2 regions of the Methylobacterium sp. A49B genome follow, and region 2 is predicted to be linked to the other one. Evidence: predicted binding sites of a transcription regulator. Region 2 holds the regulator's gene; the other holds the start of a gene.
The links. The regulator PhoB, encoded in region 2, activates phosphate uptake and scavenging genes when phosphate is short. The targets are predictions, from matches to a motif close to TGTCATNNANCTGTCAT.
Positions count from the first base shown of each region.

Region 1 (6,675 bases), on a different contig from region 2:
CTTCGCCCGGGACGTCGCCGGCCTCCAGGCACAGGACCCAGTCCCGCCGGGCCGCGCCCGCGCCATCCGCGTAGGGGTTGCCGCTCCGGTGGACGACCAACGTCGCCCCGGTCGCTTCCGCGACGGCCGCGACGGCCTCGCTCTCGCGACCCGTCACGATCACGGCGTCGCCGACCAAGCCGCCGGCCACGCCGGAGACGAGCACGCTGAGCGTGTCGGCCAAGCGGTCGATCGCGTCCGGATCAGCCGGGTCGGCCAGATAGGTCACCGCGGAGAGCATGAGCGGGCGCATAGACGATTTTGCGCCGCCGTAAACCATTGAACCGTCTTTCGAAGGACCGGCCGCGTCCGAGAGACGCGGCGATGCCGGGATTGCCTTAAAAAGAGGCGTTACCCGCCGCCATGTTCGCTCTATGTTCCACGTGAAACACGGGGGCGACGGGTCATGACGCTGAAAGGGGACGCGGTCGGCACGAGCGCGACGCGGCGGCTCGGTGCGAGCACGCCGTCGGAACAGGCTCGGCGCGGTCGCGGCTCGACCGCCAATCCCACCGGCCGGTTCGAGGCGGCCCGGCGAGAGGCGTTCCACGATGCCGACTGGGCGCCGGATGATCCGACGCCCCTGCGCACGCAGGTGACGCCGGAACGATCCGCCCGGATCATCGCCCGCAACACGTCGCCCGACATCCCGTTCGACCGGTCGATCAACCCGTATCGCGGCTGCGAGCACGGCTGCATCTACTGCTACGCGCGGCCGACCCACGCGTGGCTCGGCCTGTCGCCGGGGCTCGACTTCGAATCGCGGATCTTCAGCAAGCCGGACGCGCCCCGGCTCCTCGCCCGCGAGCTCGCGGCGCCGGGCTACCAACCGGAGACGATCGCCCTCGGCACCGCCACCGATCCTTACCAGCCGGCCGAGCGCGAGCACCGCATCACCCGCGGCATCCTCGACGTGCTCCGCGAGGCGCGGCACCCCGTCGGCATCACCACGAAATCGGACCTCGTCCTGCGCGACCTCGACATCCTGGCCGAGATGGCCGCGCGCGATCTCGTCCTCGTGGCGGTCTCGCTGCCGACCCTGGATCCGGACCTCGCGCGGCGCCTCGATCCCCGGGCGCCCCGGCCGGAGAAGCGGCTCGCCGCGATGCGCCGGCTGGCCGAGGCGGGCGTGCCCGTGATGGTCAACGTCTCGCCGATCATCCCGGGCCTGACCGACCATGAGGTCGAGGCGATCCTGGACCGCGCCCGGGAGAGCGGCGCGAGCCGGATCGGCTACGCGCTCCTGCGGCTCCCGGGGGAGGTGGCCGACCTCGTCGCAGACTGGTTCTCCGAGCATTATCCCGAGCGCAAGGAACGCGCCTTCGGTTTGCTGCGGCAGTCCCGGGGCGGCCGCGAAAACGATCCCCGCTTCGGTCACCGCTTCCGCGGCGAGGGTGCCTACGCGTCGATGATCGGGCAGCGCGTGCGGCTTGCCGGCACCCGGCTCGGCTTCGCGTTCGGGCGGATGACGCTGAACCGGGACGCCTTCCGCAGGCCGGGGGAGCAACTGACGCTGCTCTGACAGGCCGGAGAAGGGGCGTGGTCCATCCAACGCATCGCCTCGGGATGCGGTCGAGAACGGGACAGCCGACGTCACCTCCCGCTGCTGTGGTGCCGTGGCCTGCCGAAGCGAGGCCGCTCAGCGTTCGAAGCCCCGGGTGAAGCTCAGCCGGTGATGCGGGCTGCGGCCGAGCTTCGTCAGGCCGGCCCGGTGGAGCTGCGTGCCGTAGCCGACATTCCGCTCCCAGCCGTAACCGGGGTGGCGCTCGGCGAGGCGCCGCATCAGGGCGTCGCGGAAGACCTTGGCGACGATCGAGGCGGCGGCGATCTGCGGCACGAGCCGGTCCCCGCCGACCACCGCCCCGCCGGGAAGCCCGGGCAGGGCATCCCGACCGTCAACCAGGACCGGCGCCGCGATCCCGAGGCGGCCCACCGCGCGCGCCATGGCGTCCAGCGTCGCGGCGCGGATGTTGATCCGATCGATCAGCGCCCGCGAGCCCGCCGCCACCGCTACGTGCGCATGGGTGCGGATCAGCGGCGCCAGCCGGGCACGGACCGGCTCGAGCAGGCGCTTGCTGTCGTCGAGGGCGCCGAGCAGGGTCGGCGGGAGCGCCGCGGGGTCGAACCAGACCGCGGCCACGATCACCGGGCCGCAGAGTGCGCCGCGCCCGACCTCGTCGCAGCCGATGACGGCGGGATATCTGGCCGCCTGGGCCGGATCGAACGGAGTGTCGGTGGCGGGCGGCTTCCGAGCACTCGGCTTGAAACTCGGCGGCCTGGGATTGAGCGGCCTGGGAGCGGACGGCTTGGGAGCGGGCGGCATGGCGCCCTCCTGCCATCCCGCGCGGGCGCCGTCACCGGTCAGGCAGCGTCGCGGCTGCCCCGTTCGCCGCCATGCGCCTCGATGATGTTGCCGAAGAACTGGCGGGCGCTCACGTCCCAGCCGCAGCGCAGGGCCTCGGCGCGGCACGCGGCCCGCGACAGGTCGAGGGCGGCGAGGGCGGCGGCCCGCAGGTCGCGATCGAGGGATCCCACCGGCTTGCCCCCGACCACGTCGTCGGGGCCGGGCACCGGGAAGGCCGCCACCGGCAGGCCGCTGGCCAGCGCCTCCAGGAGCACGATCCCGAACGTGTCGGTGAGGCTCGGGAAGACGAAGACGTCGCAGGCAGCGTAGACCGCCGCGAGGGCGGCCCCGGTGCGGGTGCCGAGGAAGCGCGCCCCGGGGGCCAGCGCCTGCAGGCGCGCGCGATCCGGCCCGTCGCCGACCACGACCTTCGTGCCCGGCAGGTCGAGGCCCAGGAAGGCGGCGACGTTCTTCTCCACCGCCAAGCGCCCGACATACAGGAACAGCGGCCGCGGCAGCCCGGCGAGGTCGGCCGGTGCCGGCGCGCCGGGCTCGGCGGGGCGGAACCGCTCGGTGTCGACGCCGCGCGTCCAGCGCATCAGCTGGCCGAAGCCCCTCGCCGCCAGCTCGCCCTGGAGCGTGGCGGTGCTGACCATCGTGCCCCGCGCGGCCCCGTGGAAGCGGCGCAGGTAGGCGTAGGACCACGCCTCCGGCACCGGCGCCCGCGCGGCGAGGTATTCGGGGAAGCGGGTGTGATAGCTGGTCGTGAAGGGCAGGTCGTGGGCGAGGCAATGCCGCCGGGCGGCGAGACCCACCGGCCCCTCGGTGGCGATGTGGACGTGGCTCGGCCGCTCGGCCTTCCAGCGCGCCGCCACGCGCTCCCGTCCGGCATAGGCCAGGCGGATCTCGGGATAGCCGGGCAGGGGCAGCGACCGGAAATCCGCCACCGTGAGCAGCGCCGTCTCGAAGCCGTGCTCCGGGGCCCGGCGGACCATCTGCTCCAGGGAGCGCACCACGCCGTTGACCTGCGGGTGCCACGCGTCGCTGGCGATGAGAAGCTTCACGGAAGCGGTCCTCACGCCACCGCGCGCCGGTCCGGCAGCGCCTGCGGCACGGTCTCGGCGGCGCGGGCGCGCAGGAGGCTCGGATAGTGCAGCACCTCGATGCGGCCGTCGTAGTGCTCCACCAGCCCGGTGCAGGACTCCACCCAGTCGCCCGTGTTGAGGTAGCGCAGCTCGCCGATCGGCCGGTCGGCCGCGTGGTGGATGTGGCCGCAGATGACCCCGTCGGCCCCCTGGCGGCGGGCCTCCTCGGCCAGGATCGTCTCGAACCGGCCGATGAAGCTGACGGCGTTCTTCACCCGCAGCTTCGCCCAGGCGGAGAGCGACCAGTAGGACAGGCCTAGGCGGCGGCGCACCTTGTTGATGAGCGTGTTCAGGCTCAGCGCCAGCGTGTAGGCCCCGTCGCCGAGATGGGCGAGCCAGGGCGAGTGGCGGACCACCATGTCGAACTGGTCGCCGTGGATCACGAGATAGCGCTTGCCGTCCGCCGCCTCGTGGATCGCGGTCTCGGCGAGCTCGATGCCGCCGAAGTTCGTGCCGACGTAGTCGCGCAGGAACTCGTCGTGGTTGCCCGGCAGGTAGACGATGCGCGCGCCCTTGCGGACCTTGCGCAGCATCTTCTGGACGACGTCGTTGTGCTCCTGCGGCCAGTACCAGCCGGAGCGCAGCTGCCAGCCGTCGACGATGTCGCCCACGAGGTAGATCGTGTCGGCGTCGTAATCCTTCAGGAACGACAGCAGCAGGCCGGCCTGACAGCCGCGCGTGCCGAGATGCAGGTCGGACAGGAACAGCGTCCGCACGCGGACCGGCATCTCCTCAACCTCGGCCACGGCACCCTCCCGGCGGCTGACTGGTGCCGGGATCCAGAGCGCGATCCCATCTCAGTTTGATGACGCGTATCGATGCTGCGCCGCGCGACGGCCCTCATGCCGGCAGCCACGTGCAGTGCGGCAAAGCTTCTCAACCGGAGGTCCGCTTCGCTGCGGCGCACAAAAAATTTTTTTGCCAAGTTCCGGAAGTTTTTCCGGTTTTCCTTTCGAGCGTTACCGCCACATAATACCAGGAACTGGCATCAGGGAGCTGAGCCGGGCTTAGACAGGAAGGCGGCGAGGACGGCCCTGGGGGCCGTTGTTACGGGACGGCAATTCGGAGGCGACCGGCGCGCGGGGGCGTGCCGCGACGCGAGCGGCGTGAGGCCGCCTGCCGCTCCGCAGCGCCCCCCATTTCACGGCATGGGCAGACGTTCGAAGGCGCGGGGGAACGCGCCGCGACCGCCGCCGGACCGACTCCCGAGGATGCTTGGACAACCGGCGCGGGTGCGAGCCCGCGCGCAACGGACTATTCGGAGGAAACATCATGGCCGCAACCCGGCGCCCCGGTCGCAACCACCTCTTCATCCCGGGCCCCACCAACATCCCGGAGCGCGTCCTGCGCGCGATGCACGTGCCGTCGGAGGATCACCGCTCGCCGAGCTTCCCCGAGCTGGTGAAGCCGCTCCTGCAGGACTCCAAGATGGTGTTCGGCTCGACCAACGGGACCGTCATCCTGTTCCCGTCCTCGGGCACCGGCATCTGGGAATCGGCCCTGTCCAACACCCTGTGCCGCGGCGACAAGGTGCTCACCGCCCGCTACGGCCAGTTCAGCCACCTCTGGGTCGACATGGCCCAGCGCCTCGGCCTCGACGTGATCGTCCAGGACGAGGAGTGGGGCGCGGGCGCCGATCCGCAGAAGATCGAGGAGGCCCTGCGGGCCGACAAGGACCACGCCATCAAGGCCGTGATGGTCGTCCACAACGAGACCGCCACGGGCGTCACCAGCGACATCGGCGCGGTGCGCAAGGCGATCGACGCGGCCGGCCACCCGGCGCTGCTGTTCGTGGACGGCATCTCGTCGATCGGCTCGCTGCCGTTCAAGATGGACGAGTGGGGCGTCGACTGCGCCATCGCGGGTTCGCAGAAGGGCTTCATGCTGCCGGCCGGCCTCGGCCTGATCTGCATCAGCCCCAAGGCGCTCAAGATCGCCGAAGGCGGCACCGGCCGGAACGACCGGCTCGGCCACGCCTACTTCGCCTGGAAGGACCAGCTGGCCGCCAACGCCACCGGCTACTTCCCCTACACCCCCGTCCTGCCGCTGCTCTACGGCCTCCGCGAGGCCCTGGAGATCGTCAAGGAGGAGGGGCTGGAGAACGTCTATCACCGCCACCACGTGCTCGCCGAGGCGACCCGCCAGGCCGTGGCGGCCTGGGGCCTCAAGCCCTGCGCCAAGGAGCCGAAGTGGAACTCCGACACGGTCACGGCGATCGTGGTGCCGGAGGGTGCCGACGCCGCCAAGGTGATCATCCACGCCTTCGAGCGCTACAACCTCTCGCTGGGCGCAGGCCTGTCGAAAGTCGCCGGCAAGGTGTTCCGCATCGGCCACCTCGGCGACCTGAACGAGCTGTCGCTGCTGGGCGCCATCGCGGGCGCCGAGATGGCCATGCTCGATTGCGGCATCAAGGTCACGCCGGGCTCGGGCGTCGCCGCCGCCTCCAGCTACCTGCGCGAGAATCCGCTGCATAAGGCGTGAGCCGCGCACGCGATCGGGGCGGGTCCGGGTTGCCGGGCCCGCCCCGGCGCGCAAGTAAGACCAAGGCTATCGAGGAAACAGCCCGTCGTCCGAGAGGGGTCCTATGACCAAGAAGATCGTGTTCCTGGATCGTGAATCCCTCGATGCCAGGGTCCGACCGTTCAACTTCCCGCACGAATACGTCGAGCACGAGTCGACCTGGACGCCGGAAGAGATCGTCTCCCGCCTCCAGGGCGCGGAGATCGCGCTGATCAACAAGGTCCCGATGCGGGCCGAGACGCTGAAGCAGCTCCCCGATCTCAAGCTGATCGCGGTCGCCGCCACCGGCACCGACGTGGTCGACAAGGCCCAGGCCAAGGCCCAGGGGGTCACGGTCGTCAACATCCGCAACTACGCGTTCAACACGGTTCCGGAGCACGTGGTCGGGCTGATGTTCGCCCTGCGCCGGGCGATCGTGCCCTACGCCAACTCGGTGCGGCGCGGCGACTGGGCGAAGTCCAAGCAGTTCTGCTACTTCGACTACCCGATCTACGACATCGCCGGCTCGACGCTCGGCATCGTCGGCTACGGGGCGCTGGGTAAGTCGATTGCCAAGCGCGCCGAGGCGCTCGGCATGAAGGTGCTGGCCTACGACGTGTTCCCGCAGGACGGGCTCGTCGATTTCGA
Region 1 is NZ_JBKFBO010000095.1:59,158-65,832, forward strand. Features, by position in the region: gene ACLBX9_RS13950 (hypothetical protein) at 1-292, opposite strand, end outside; gene ACLBX9_RS13955 (PA0069 family radical SAM protein) at 446-1,561, shown strand; gene ACLBX9_RS13960 (ribonuclease HII) at 1,679-2,362, opposite strand; gene ACLBX9_RS13965 (glycosyltransferase family 4 protein) at 2,401-3,447, opposite strand; gene ACLBX9_RS13970 (UDP-2,3-diacylglucosamine diphosphatase) at 3,459-4,274, opposite strand; gene ACLBX9_RS13975 (aminotransferase class V-fold PLP-dependent enzyme) at 4,801-6,009, shown strand; gene ACLBX9_RS13980 (D-2-hydroxyacid dehydrogenase) at 6,113-6,675, shown strand, end outside.
Region 1: a site for PhoB is predicted at 4,323-4,339, ahead of ACLBX9_RS13970 (UDP-2,3-diacylglucosamine diphosphatase). Genes of this name have one in related genera too.

Region 2 (10,223 bases):
CGCAGCGTCATGCAGCAATCCGAGAAGGTCGCGCGCGAGCTGAACGAAGCCCTCGACGCTGTGGGTGGCCCACATTCCGGCGTGCCCCATCTCTCGGCCGCCCTGCGCAAGCTGGAGCGCCGGGCCGCACAGCTTCCGGCCCTCGTCGATCCGTGCGTGAACGCCTTGGACGCCGCGATGGTCGCCCTGGACGAAGCCCGGGCCGTGCTGGACGCCGCGGTCGCCGAGACGGAGTTCGATCCCCGCGACCTGGAGCGGGTGGAGGAGCGGCTGTTCGCCCTCCGGGCCGCCTCGCGCAAGTACGACGTCGCCGCCGACGACCTCGCGGCCCTCGCGGAGCGCTACGCCGGCGACGTGGCGGCGATCGACGCCGGCGAGGCTGCGCTGTCGGGCCTGGAACAGGCGCTGGCGGCGGCCGAGACCGATTACGCGGAGGCGGCCGAGAAGCTCAGCGCCGGGCGGCGCCGGGCGGCCAAGCAGCTCGATGCCGCCGTGAAGGCCGAGCTGCCGCCGCTCAAGCTGGAACGGGCGCGGTTCATCACCGAGATCGCCACCGATCCGGACTCGCGCGACTTGGCCGGCACCGACCGGGTGGAGTTCTGGGCCCAGACCAATCCGGGCACCAAGCCGGGTCCGATGATGAAGGTGGCCTCCGGCGGCGAGTTGTCGCGCTTCATGCTCGCCCTGAAGGTGGTCCTGGCCGACAAGGGCTCGGCGCCGACGCTGATCTTCGACGAGATCGACACCGGCGTCGGCGGCGCCGTGGCGGACGCCATCGGGCTGCGCCTCGCACGCCTCGCGGCGACCGTGCAGGTGGTCGCCGTGACCCACGCGCCGCAGGTCGCGGCGCGCGCCGACACGCACTTCCTGATCGCCAAGGCGCCCGTGAAGGGCGCCGGCCGCGTGGCGACGCGGGTGTCGAGCCTCCCCGTGAGCGAGCGACGGGAGGAGATCGCCCGGATGCTGGCGGGCGCCACCGTGACCGACGAGGCCCGGGCCGCGGCGGCGCGCCTGCTGCAGGGCGCGGATGCGTGACGGCGCGTCAACCTTAACCTTTGGTTGACGGTAACGTTTTATTAACCATTCGTGGTGAGAGTGCCGGAATCCCGGTGTTGTCGCGCATCGTGCCGGTGGATGGGCGGGAGGACGCCATGAAGCTGACGGCTGTCGAGTCCGACGGGCCTCTGCGTGCGGTTCAGCCGCAGAAGCAGGCGATCGACACGCACCGGCTCGGCAACACTCTCCGCACAGTCTACGAAGGCAGCATCGACACGCAGCCGATCACCGACGCCCATGTCGAGCTGCTCCTGCGCCTGCGCCAGAAGGAGCGGGAACTCCGCCGGGCCGGCTGATCCCGCCGGACGCTACCAGCGGCGCGCCCCCGGACGACGGCGGTACTCGGCGGCTCGAATCAGCGTCAGGATCCGATCGAGGCTGACGAGCAGTTCGGCTTCCTCGCGCCGCGCCTCCGCGACCGTATTCTGATCGGTGCTGAACTTCTGGCGCGCCTGCGCCAGGGTCAGGGCGCGCTCCACCGCCGCCCGCTCGGCGTGCAGGGCCAGCCATGCGGGATCGGCATCCAGCGCCGTATCGACCTCCTCGCCCGCCACGTCCGACCCATCCGTTCCTGCCGTTGAGAGGGATGAACGCGCAAAGGCGATGAACCGTGCCGTGCATTCCCGCAGGGCGATGTCATGCCGGTGTCATCTACCTGTCGTAACCGCCCCGCCATCGGGCGGCCGGCGCCAAGCCTCTTCGGACGATGTCCCATCCGGAGTTCGGCCGCACAGCTCAGCCGCGGGCATGGGCTTGCCGGCGGAGCGGCGCAGGCTCTCGCCCGACGGCAACGGAGATTCCCTTGAGACCCTTCGCTTACGCGCTCGCCGTCGGCCTCGCGACGGTTCAGATGGCGTCGGCGGCGCTCGCCGCCGACATCACCGGCGCCGGGGCCACGTTCCCCTTCCCGGTCTACTCGAAGTGGGCCGAGGCCTATCGCAAGGAGACCGGTTCGGGCCTCAACTATCAGTCGATCGGCTCGGGCGGCGGGATCAAGCAGATCCAGGCCAAGACCGTCGATTTCGGCGCCACCGACGCGCCGCTGAAGGCCGAGCAGCTCGCCAAGGACGGCCTCGTCCAGTTCCCCACCGTGATGGGCGGCGTCGTGCCGGTGGTGAACATCCCGGGCGTCGAGCCCGGAAAGCTCAAGCTCACCGGCGAGGTGCTCGCCGACATCTACGCCGGCAAGATCGCCAAGTGGACCGACCCGCGGATCGCCAAGCTGAACGACGGGCTGAAGCTGCCCGAGACCAACATCACGCCGGTCTACCGCTCCGACGCCTCGGGGACGACCAACATCTTCACCACCTATCTCTCCCAGTCCTCCGAGACCTGGAAGAAGGAGTACGGCGCGGCCACCACGATCTCCTGGCCGGTCGGCCAGGGCGGCAAGGGCAACGAGGGCGTGACCGCCACCGTCAAGCAGGTGCCGAATTCGATCGGCTACGTCGAATCGGCCTACGCCAAGCAGAACAAGCTCGCCTACGCCCTGCTGCAGAACAAGGCCGGCAAGTTCCCGCAGCCCGACGACAAGGCGTTCCAGGCCGCGGCCGCCAGCGCCGACTGGAAGGCGGCGCCGGGCTTCGGCATCTCGCTCACCAACCAGCCGGGCGACGACGCGTGGCCGATCACGGCGGCGACCTTCATCCTCGTCCACAAGGATCCGGCCGATCCGGCCAAGGTCGGCGACGTGCTCAAGTTCTTCGACTGGGCCTACAAGAACGGCGACAAGCTCGCCTCGGATCTCGACTATGTTCCGCTGCCCGACAACGTCGTGGCGCTGATCCACGAGGAGTGGAAGACCATCAAGGGCAAGGACGGCAAGCCCGTCTTCAACATGTGAGCGTGGCGGGGAGGAGGCTTCGACCTCCTCCCTCGCTTCTTGGACTGCACCGCGCTACCACGCCACCCTTCGCAGAGAACCGCGGATGTCCGCTTTGACAGAGACGATCGCCCTCGGCCGAACCCGTGCCACCGCCGCGCGGAAGGGACCGAGCCGGAACCTCGATGCCCTGTTCCGGGCCTGCGCGTACGGCGCGGCGCTCCTCGTTCTGATCGTCCTCGCCGGCATCCTCGGCTCGATCCTCTACGGCGGCTGGCCCGCCTTCCGCGAGTTCGGCTTCGGGTTCCTGACCTCCAGCGCCTGGAACGTCGGGACGGAGCAGTACGGCGCCCTCGTCGCCGTCATCGGCACCGTGGCGTCGGCCTTCCTAGCCCTGCTCATCGGCGTCCCCGTGTCCCTCGGGATCGCGGTCTTCCTGACGCAGCTCTGCCCGGGATGGGCGCGCAAGCCGGTCGCGATGACGATCGAGCTGCTCGCCGCCGTGCCGAGCATCATCTACGGGATGTGGGGCCTGTTCGTGTTCGCCCCGCTCTTCGCGCGCTTCGTCCAGATCCCGGTCTCGAACCTCGTCGAGGGCCTGCCGATCGTCGGCACGCTGTTCTACGCCCGGGTGCCGTCGGGCGTCGGCGTGCTGACCGCGGGCATCATCCTGGCGATCATGATCGTGCCGTTCATCGCCTCGATCGCCCGCGACATGCTCGACCAGATCCCCACCGTCCTGCGCGAGAGCGCCTACGGGATCGGCTGCACCACCTGGGAGGTGGTGCGCCACGTGCTCGTGCCGCAGGCCGCCGTCTCGATCATCGGGGCGATCATGCTGGGCCTCGGTCGCGCGCTGGGCGAGACCATGGCGGTGACCTTCGTGGTCGGGAACGCGAACCGCCTCTCGGCCTCGATCTTCGACCCGAGTTCCACCATCGCGTCGCGCATCGCCAACGAGTTCAACGAGGCGGACGGCCTCCAGCTCAACGCCCTGATGGCGCTCGGCTGCATCCTGTTCGTGATCACCTTCGTGGTGCTGATGATCGCCCGGCTGCTGACGCGCCGCGTCAAGGCCGCCTGAGGAGCCCGCATCATGGACGCCTCCAACACCATCGCCACCGCCGAGACCGCCCTGCGGCGGAGCGGCCGTGTCCGCCCGGGCCGGCGCATCGCCGACCGGACCCTCCGCGTCGCCTGCACGGTCGCCACCGTGGTGGGCGCCGTGGTGCTGGGCTCGATCCTGGTCATGCTGATCGTCCAGGGCGTGCGCGGCTTCACGCCGGCCATGTTCACGAACCCGACCCCGGGTCCCGGCTCCGAGGGCGGCGGCATCGCCAACGCCATCCTGGGCAGCCTCGTGCTGACCGGCATCGGCATCGCCATCGCCACGCCGATCGGCGTCATGGCGGGGACCTACCTCGCCGAGTACGGCCGCGGCTCGAAACTGGCCGCGGTGATCCGCTTCCTGAACGACATCCTGCTGTCGGCGCCCTCGATCCTGATCGGCCTGTTCGTCTACACCCTGATGGTGCGGCCGATGGGAACCTACTCGGGCTGGGCCGGCGGCGTCGCCCTCGCCATCATCGCGGTGCCGGTGATCGTGCGCACCACCGAGGACATGCTGCGGCTGGTGCCGGGGACATTGCGCGAGGCCGGCGCCGCCCTCGGCGCCCCGCCCTCGACGGTGATCACGAGCGTCACGTGGCGGGCGGCCTCGGCCGGCATCGTCACCGGGATCATCCTGGCGCTCGCGCGCATCGCCGGCGAGACCGCGCCGCTCCTGTTTACGGCCCTGAACAACAACTCATGGTTCTCGCCCGACCTGATGGGCGGCATCGCGAACCTGCCGGTGATGATCTACCAGTTTGCCCTCTCGCCCTACCCGAACTGGCAGAGTCTGGCCTGGGCCGGGGCCCTGCTGATCACCGGAACCATCCTGGCGCTGTCGATCGTCGCCCGCTTCGTGATCAAGCCGCAGACCGCGCGCTGAACCCCCCTTCGAGGATACGACGATGAACGCCGCCTCCGCGATCCCCACGGTCGAGCTGAACCGGAACCACGCCGAAGAGGGCCGCCCGGTGCGCATCGCCGTGAAGGGCCTGGACTTCTACTACGGCAGCTTCCACGGGCTGAAGGACGTCTCGATCAACTTCCACGACCGGCAGGTCACGGCGCTGATCGGGCCCTCGGGCTGCGGAAAGTCCACGCTGCTGCGCTGCTTCAACCGGATCTACAGCCTCTATCCGGAGCAGCGGGCGGAGGGCGAGATCATCCTCGACGGCGAGAACATCCTCGACCCGTCCATCGATCTCAACGAGCTGCGCGCGCGCATCGGCATGGTGTTCCAGAAGCCGACGCCGTTCCCGATGTCGATCTACGACAACGTCGCCTTCGGCCTGCGCCTCTATGAGAAGCTGCCGAAATCGGAGCTCGACGGCCGGGTGGAGGAGGCCCTGCGCAAGGCCGCCCTCTGGGACGAGGTGAAGGACAAGCTCCGGCAGCCGGGCACCGGCCTCTCCGGTGGCCAGCAGCAGCGCCTGTGCATCGCCCGCACGGTGGCGCAGGGCCCGGAGGTCATCCTGTTCGACGAGCCGACCTCGGCGCTCGACCCGATCTCCACCGGCCGGATCGAGGAGTTGATCGAGCAGCTGCGCGACGAGTTCACCATCGTGATCGTCACCCACAACATGCAGCAGGCGGCGCGCATCTCGCAATTCACCGCCTTCATGTATCTGGGGCAGCTCGTGGAATTCGGTCCGACCAACCGGATGTTCATGAACCCGACCGAGCGGCGCACGCAGGACTACATCACCGGGCGGTTCGGCTGATCGGGCCGGACGCTCCGGCGAACCATACCGGCCTTCGCCGCCGCGGCGGCGGGGCGGCGGATCCCCGCCAGCCCCCGCGGATCGCGATGCGGGGCCCTTATCGAAGGATCCACCATGCCCGGCCATATCGTCAGCTCCTACGACACTGACCTGGAGGATCTGCGTCGCTCGATCTCCGAGATGGGCGGCGTGGCCGAGAAGATGACCGCGGAGGCGACCGACGCCCTCGTGCGCCGCGACGACGGGCTCGCCCAGGCGGTGATCATCGCCGACAAGCGCCTCGACGCGCTCCAGCGGGACATCGAGGAGCGCTCCGTTCTCCTCATCGCCCGGCGCCAGCCGCTGGCGATCGACCTGCGCGAGACGATCTCGGCGATCCGCGTCTCGGGCGACCTGGAGCGGATCGGCGACCTGGCCAAGAACGTCGCCAAGCGCGTGGTGGCGATCTCCGACCACGCCCCGGCGCAGAAGATCGTGCTGGGTGTCCGCCACATGAGCGACCTCGCCGAGGGACAGCTCAAGGATGTGCTGGACGCCTATGCGAGCCGCGACATCCAGGCGGCCCACGACGTCTGGGAGCGCGACGGCGAGATCGACGCGCTGTACAATTCCCTGTTCCGCGAACTCCTGACCTACATGATGGAGGATCCGCGCAACATCTCGTTCTGCACGCATCTCCTGTTCTGCGCCAAGAACGTGGAGCGGATCGGCGACCACACGACCAACATCGCCGAGACCATCCACTACCTCGCCACCGGCGAGACCCTGGCGGGCGACCGGCCGAAGAACGATGCGTCGAACTACGCGACGGTGGAGCGCGGGCAGGCTCCGTAGTCGGGCCGCCTCGACACAGGCGCCGGGGCGCGCTCATTCCTGTGGGGCGCCGCCGGAGAATCGGTGGGTACGGGTTGAGGCTGAGCGGCGCCTCCCGCACCTTCCGCCCGGCCGCCCGCTCCGGAGGGGGCCGGCGCGTCCGCAGGCTGAACGGCGCCGCCTCGTGAACGGGTCATCGAACGTGAGCATGCAAGTCCTGATCGTCGAGGACGAGGAGGCGCTGACCACGCTGTTGCGCTACAATCTGGAGGCCGAAGGCTTCCTGGTGGACACGGCGGCGCGGGGCGACGACGCGGAGCTGCTCCTGGCCGAGCGGATCCCCGATCTGGTCCTGCTGGACTGGATGCTGCCGGGCCTCTCCGGAATCGAACTCTGCCGCCGCATCCGGGCGCGGCGCGAGACCGAACGGCTGCCGGTGATCATGCTCACCGCCCGCGGCGAAGAGGGCGACCGGATCCGGGGCCTCGGGACAGGGGCCGACGACTACATCGTCAAGCCGTTCTCCGTGCCGGAACTGCTCGCCCGGATCCGGGCGCTGCTGCGCCGGGCCAAGCCCGCCCACGTCTCGGACCGTCTGGCCGCCGGCGACCTGGAACTCGACCGCACCGGGCACCGCGTCCGCCGCGGCGGCGAGGAGCTGCATCTCGGGCCCACCGAGTTCCGGCTGCTGGAGTTCCTGATGCTGGCGCCGGGCCGGGTCTTCTCCCGCGAGCAGCTCCTCGACGGGGTCTGGGGACACGACGTCTACATCGACGAGCGCACGGTGGACGTGCATGTCGGGCGCCTGCGCAAGGCGCTGAACAGCCCGCGCCAGCCCGATCCGATCCGCACGGTCCGCGGTTCCGGATACGCCTTCGACGAGACCTTCGCGCTGGAGGCGTAGCCCCGCTCAGCGGGCGAGCGCCGCGCTCCGGCCCGCGCCAGCCGGCACCGCCTCCAGGGCCGCCAGGACCGTCCCCTCGGTGAGGATCTGCGGCAGCACCTGCGGCGTCCCGCTGCCGCTGTAGAGCAGGTAGAGCGGCACGCCGCTGCGCCCGTGCTTCTCCAGAAGGCGGGTGATCTCGGGGTTCTGGTTGGTCCAGTCACCCTTCATGTAGGTCACGTCGCGCTCGGCCATCGCGGCCCGCACGGCCCTGGTGTTCAGCGAGGTCGCCTCGTTCACCGCGCAGGTGATGCACCACGCCGCGGTCATGTCCACGAAGACGGGGCGACGGGCCTCCACCAGGGCGTCGAGGCGGGCCTGGGTGAACGGCTCGACGCCGTCGGCGGCGGCCTGTGCGATCGGCGCGGCGCGGTCCCGCGGAAGCGTCGCGGCGACGGCCCCGACGGCGGCCAGCGCCAGGATTGCGGCGGCCTGCGCGATCCGCGAGGTCCGGGGTCCGGCGTGCCCGTGCTCCCAGGCCCAGGCGGCGAAGCCCACCAGCACGAGGCCGATCAGGGCCGCCAGGAGGCCGCGCGGATCGACCTGCTGTGCCAGCACCCAGACAAGCCACGCCACGGTGGCGTAGACCGGGAAGGCCAGGACCTGCTTGAGCGTCTCCATCCAGGCGCCCGGCCGCGGCAGCGCCCGCAGGGCCGGCGGCCAGAGGGTCAGGACCAGGAAGGGCAGGGCGAGGCCGAGGCCCAGGCTCGCGAAGACCGTGAGCGCCACGGCGGCGTTCTGGGTCAGGGCGAAGCCCACCGCCGAGCCCATGAACGGCGCCGTGCAGGGTGTCGCCACCAGGGTGGCAAGGACGCCCGTGAAGAAGGAGCCGCTCAGGCCGGGGCGCCGGGCGAGGCCGTCGCCGATGCCCGCGAGCCGGCCGCCGACATGGACCACGCCGGACAGGCTCAGGCCCATGGCGAAGAGCAGGTAGGCGAGCCCCGCCACCACGAGGGGCGATTGCAGCTGGAATCCCCAGCCGATCGCAGACCCGCCGCCCTTCAGGGCGATCAGCAGGGCGGCGAGCCCCAGGAAGCTCGCCAGCACCCCGGCGGTGTAGGCGAGGCCGTGCAGCCGCAGGCGCGACGGGCTCTCGGCCGCGTGCCGCACGAGGCCGAGGACCTTGATGGACAGGACCGGGAAGACGCAGGGCATCAGGTTGAGGATCAACCCGCCGAGGAAGGCGAACACCGCGGCGGTGGCGAGCGTCAGCGTGTCGATGTCGGGGGCGGGCGTCTGCGGGACCGGTACCGACGCGGCCGGGGCCGACGACGCGCTCACGGGAGGTGCCGGCTCGTCGCCGTACGCGAAGGCGAGCCGGCGCGATCCTCCCGCGCTCACCTCGTCCAGGGTGAGCACGCCGGGCAGGGAGCCGGGAACCGCGTCGGCCGGACTGCTGCGGGCCAGGGTGAGGTGGAGGCCGGTCTCGTCGATCGTCATGACCTGCGCGGCGGCGTTGTCGATCGCGGTCTCGGAATAGGGGAAATAGGCGGCGTTCCGGATCGCTTCGGCCTTCAGGCCGGTCGCCGCGAAGTCGAGCCGCAGCGTGTCGCCCTGGCTGGAGAGCTGCAGCGGCCACAGGGCCGGGGCGGGCAGGGCGGCGCGGGCGCGCGCGAACAGCGCGGCGTTGTCCGGATCGGGCTTGGCCTCGCCCACCGGCACGGTGAGGGCGAGGTCGGCCGAACCGGGGACGCATTCGGTCTCGCAGACGAGATACGTCAGCTTGGCCTGGATCCGGACCGGGTCGGCGGGGTCGAGGCTCGGCGGCGGCGTGACCGGCACGAGCAGCGTGACCTCGCCCTCATAGCCGTAGTTCATGAGCGTGGCGATCGGGATGCGCTCCGGGGCCGGCCACCGGATCGCACCGGCGTTGAAGCCCGCCGGCAGAGTCCAGGTCACCTCCGGGGGCAGCCCGGAATCGCCGGGATTGCGCCAGTAGACGTGCCAGCCGGGCTTCACCTGCATGCGCACGGCCAGGGTAAAGGGCTGCGCCCCCGCGACGGCTGCGGGCTCGGCGAGGAGGCTCGATCGCACGAGGTCCGGGGGCGTGCGGAAGCCCTGCGGAAGACCCTGCGCGACGGCGGCCGAGACGCTCGCGGCGAGCGCCAGGATCAGGATGGCAAGGCGGCGGATCATGCTGTCCCTTCGCGCGCAGGGCGGCCACGGTTTCATGAGTGCAGAGCTTTGCGCTGCGCGAGCCGGTCCAGGATCGGGGGCCATATCATGGGCGGCCTTGAAAATCGCCAGCCCGTGGGTCAGCCCGGGAGCGGCGAAGTCGCCGCGTCCAGCCAGCCGCGCGTCTCGGTATCGAGGCTCGGTCCAAGCGTTTCCCGCACCCGCGCATGGTACGCGTCGATCCAGGCGCGCTCCTCCGGATTGAGCAGGTCCGGTTGGATCAGCCGGCGGTCGTAGGGCGCGAGCGTCAGCGTCTCGAAGCCGAGCACCGGCCGCTCGCCGCCCGCGATCGCGCGGGGCTCCACCAAGACGAGGTTCTCGATCCGGATGCCGTAGGCGCCGCTCGCGTAGTAGCCCGGCTCGTTCGACAGGATCATGCCCGGTTCCAGCGCCACCGTGCCGGTCTTGGCGATCCGTTGCGGCCCCTCGTGGACCGACAGGAAGGCGCCGACGCCGTGCCCGGTGCCGTGGTCGAAATCCAGGCCCGCCTGCCAGAGGGGCGCCCGGGCGAAGGCATCGATCTGCGCCCCCGTGGTGCCGGTCGGGAAGACCGCCCGCGCGATGGCGACGTGGCCCTTCAGCA
Region 2 is NZ_JBKFBO010000114.1:54,754-64,976, forward strand. Features, by position in the region: gene recN (DNA repair protein RecN) at 1-1,035, shown strand, start outside; gene ACLBX9_RS20385 (hypothetical protein) at 1,152-1,352, shown strand; gene ACLBX9_RS20390 (hypothetical protein) at 1,365-1,610, opposite strand; gene pstS (phosphate ABC transporter substrate-binding protein PstS) at 1,859-2,899, shown strand; gene pstC (phosphate ABC transporter permease subunit PstC) at 2,985-3,962, shown strand; gene pstA (phosphate ABC transporter permease PstA) at 3,975-4,871, shown strand; gene pstB (phosphate ABC transporter ATP-binding protein PstB) at 4,894-5,709, shown strand; gene phoU (phosphate signaling complex protein PhoU) at 5,824-6,543, shown strand; gene phoB (phosphate regulon transcriptional regulator PhoB) at 6,731-7,426, shown strand; gene ACLBX9_RS20425 (protein-disulfide reductase DsbD family protein) at 7,433-9,601, opposite strand; gene ACLBX9_RS20430 (aminopeptidase P family protein) at 9,721-10,223, opposite strand, start outside.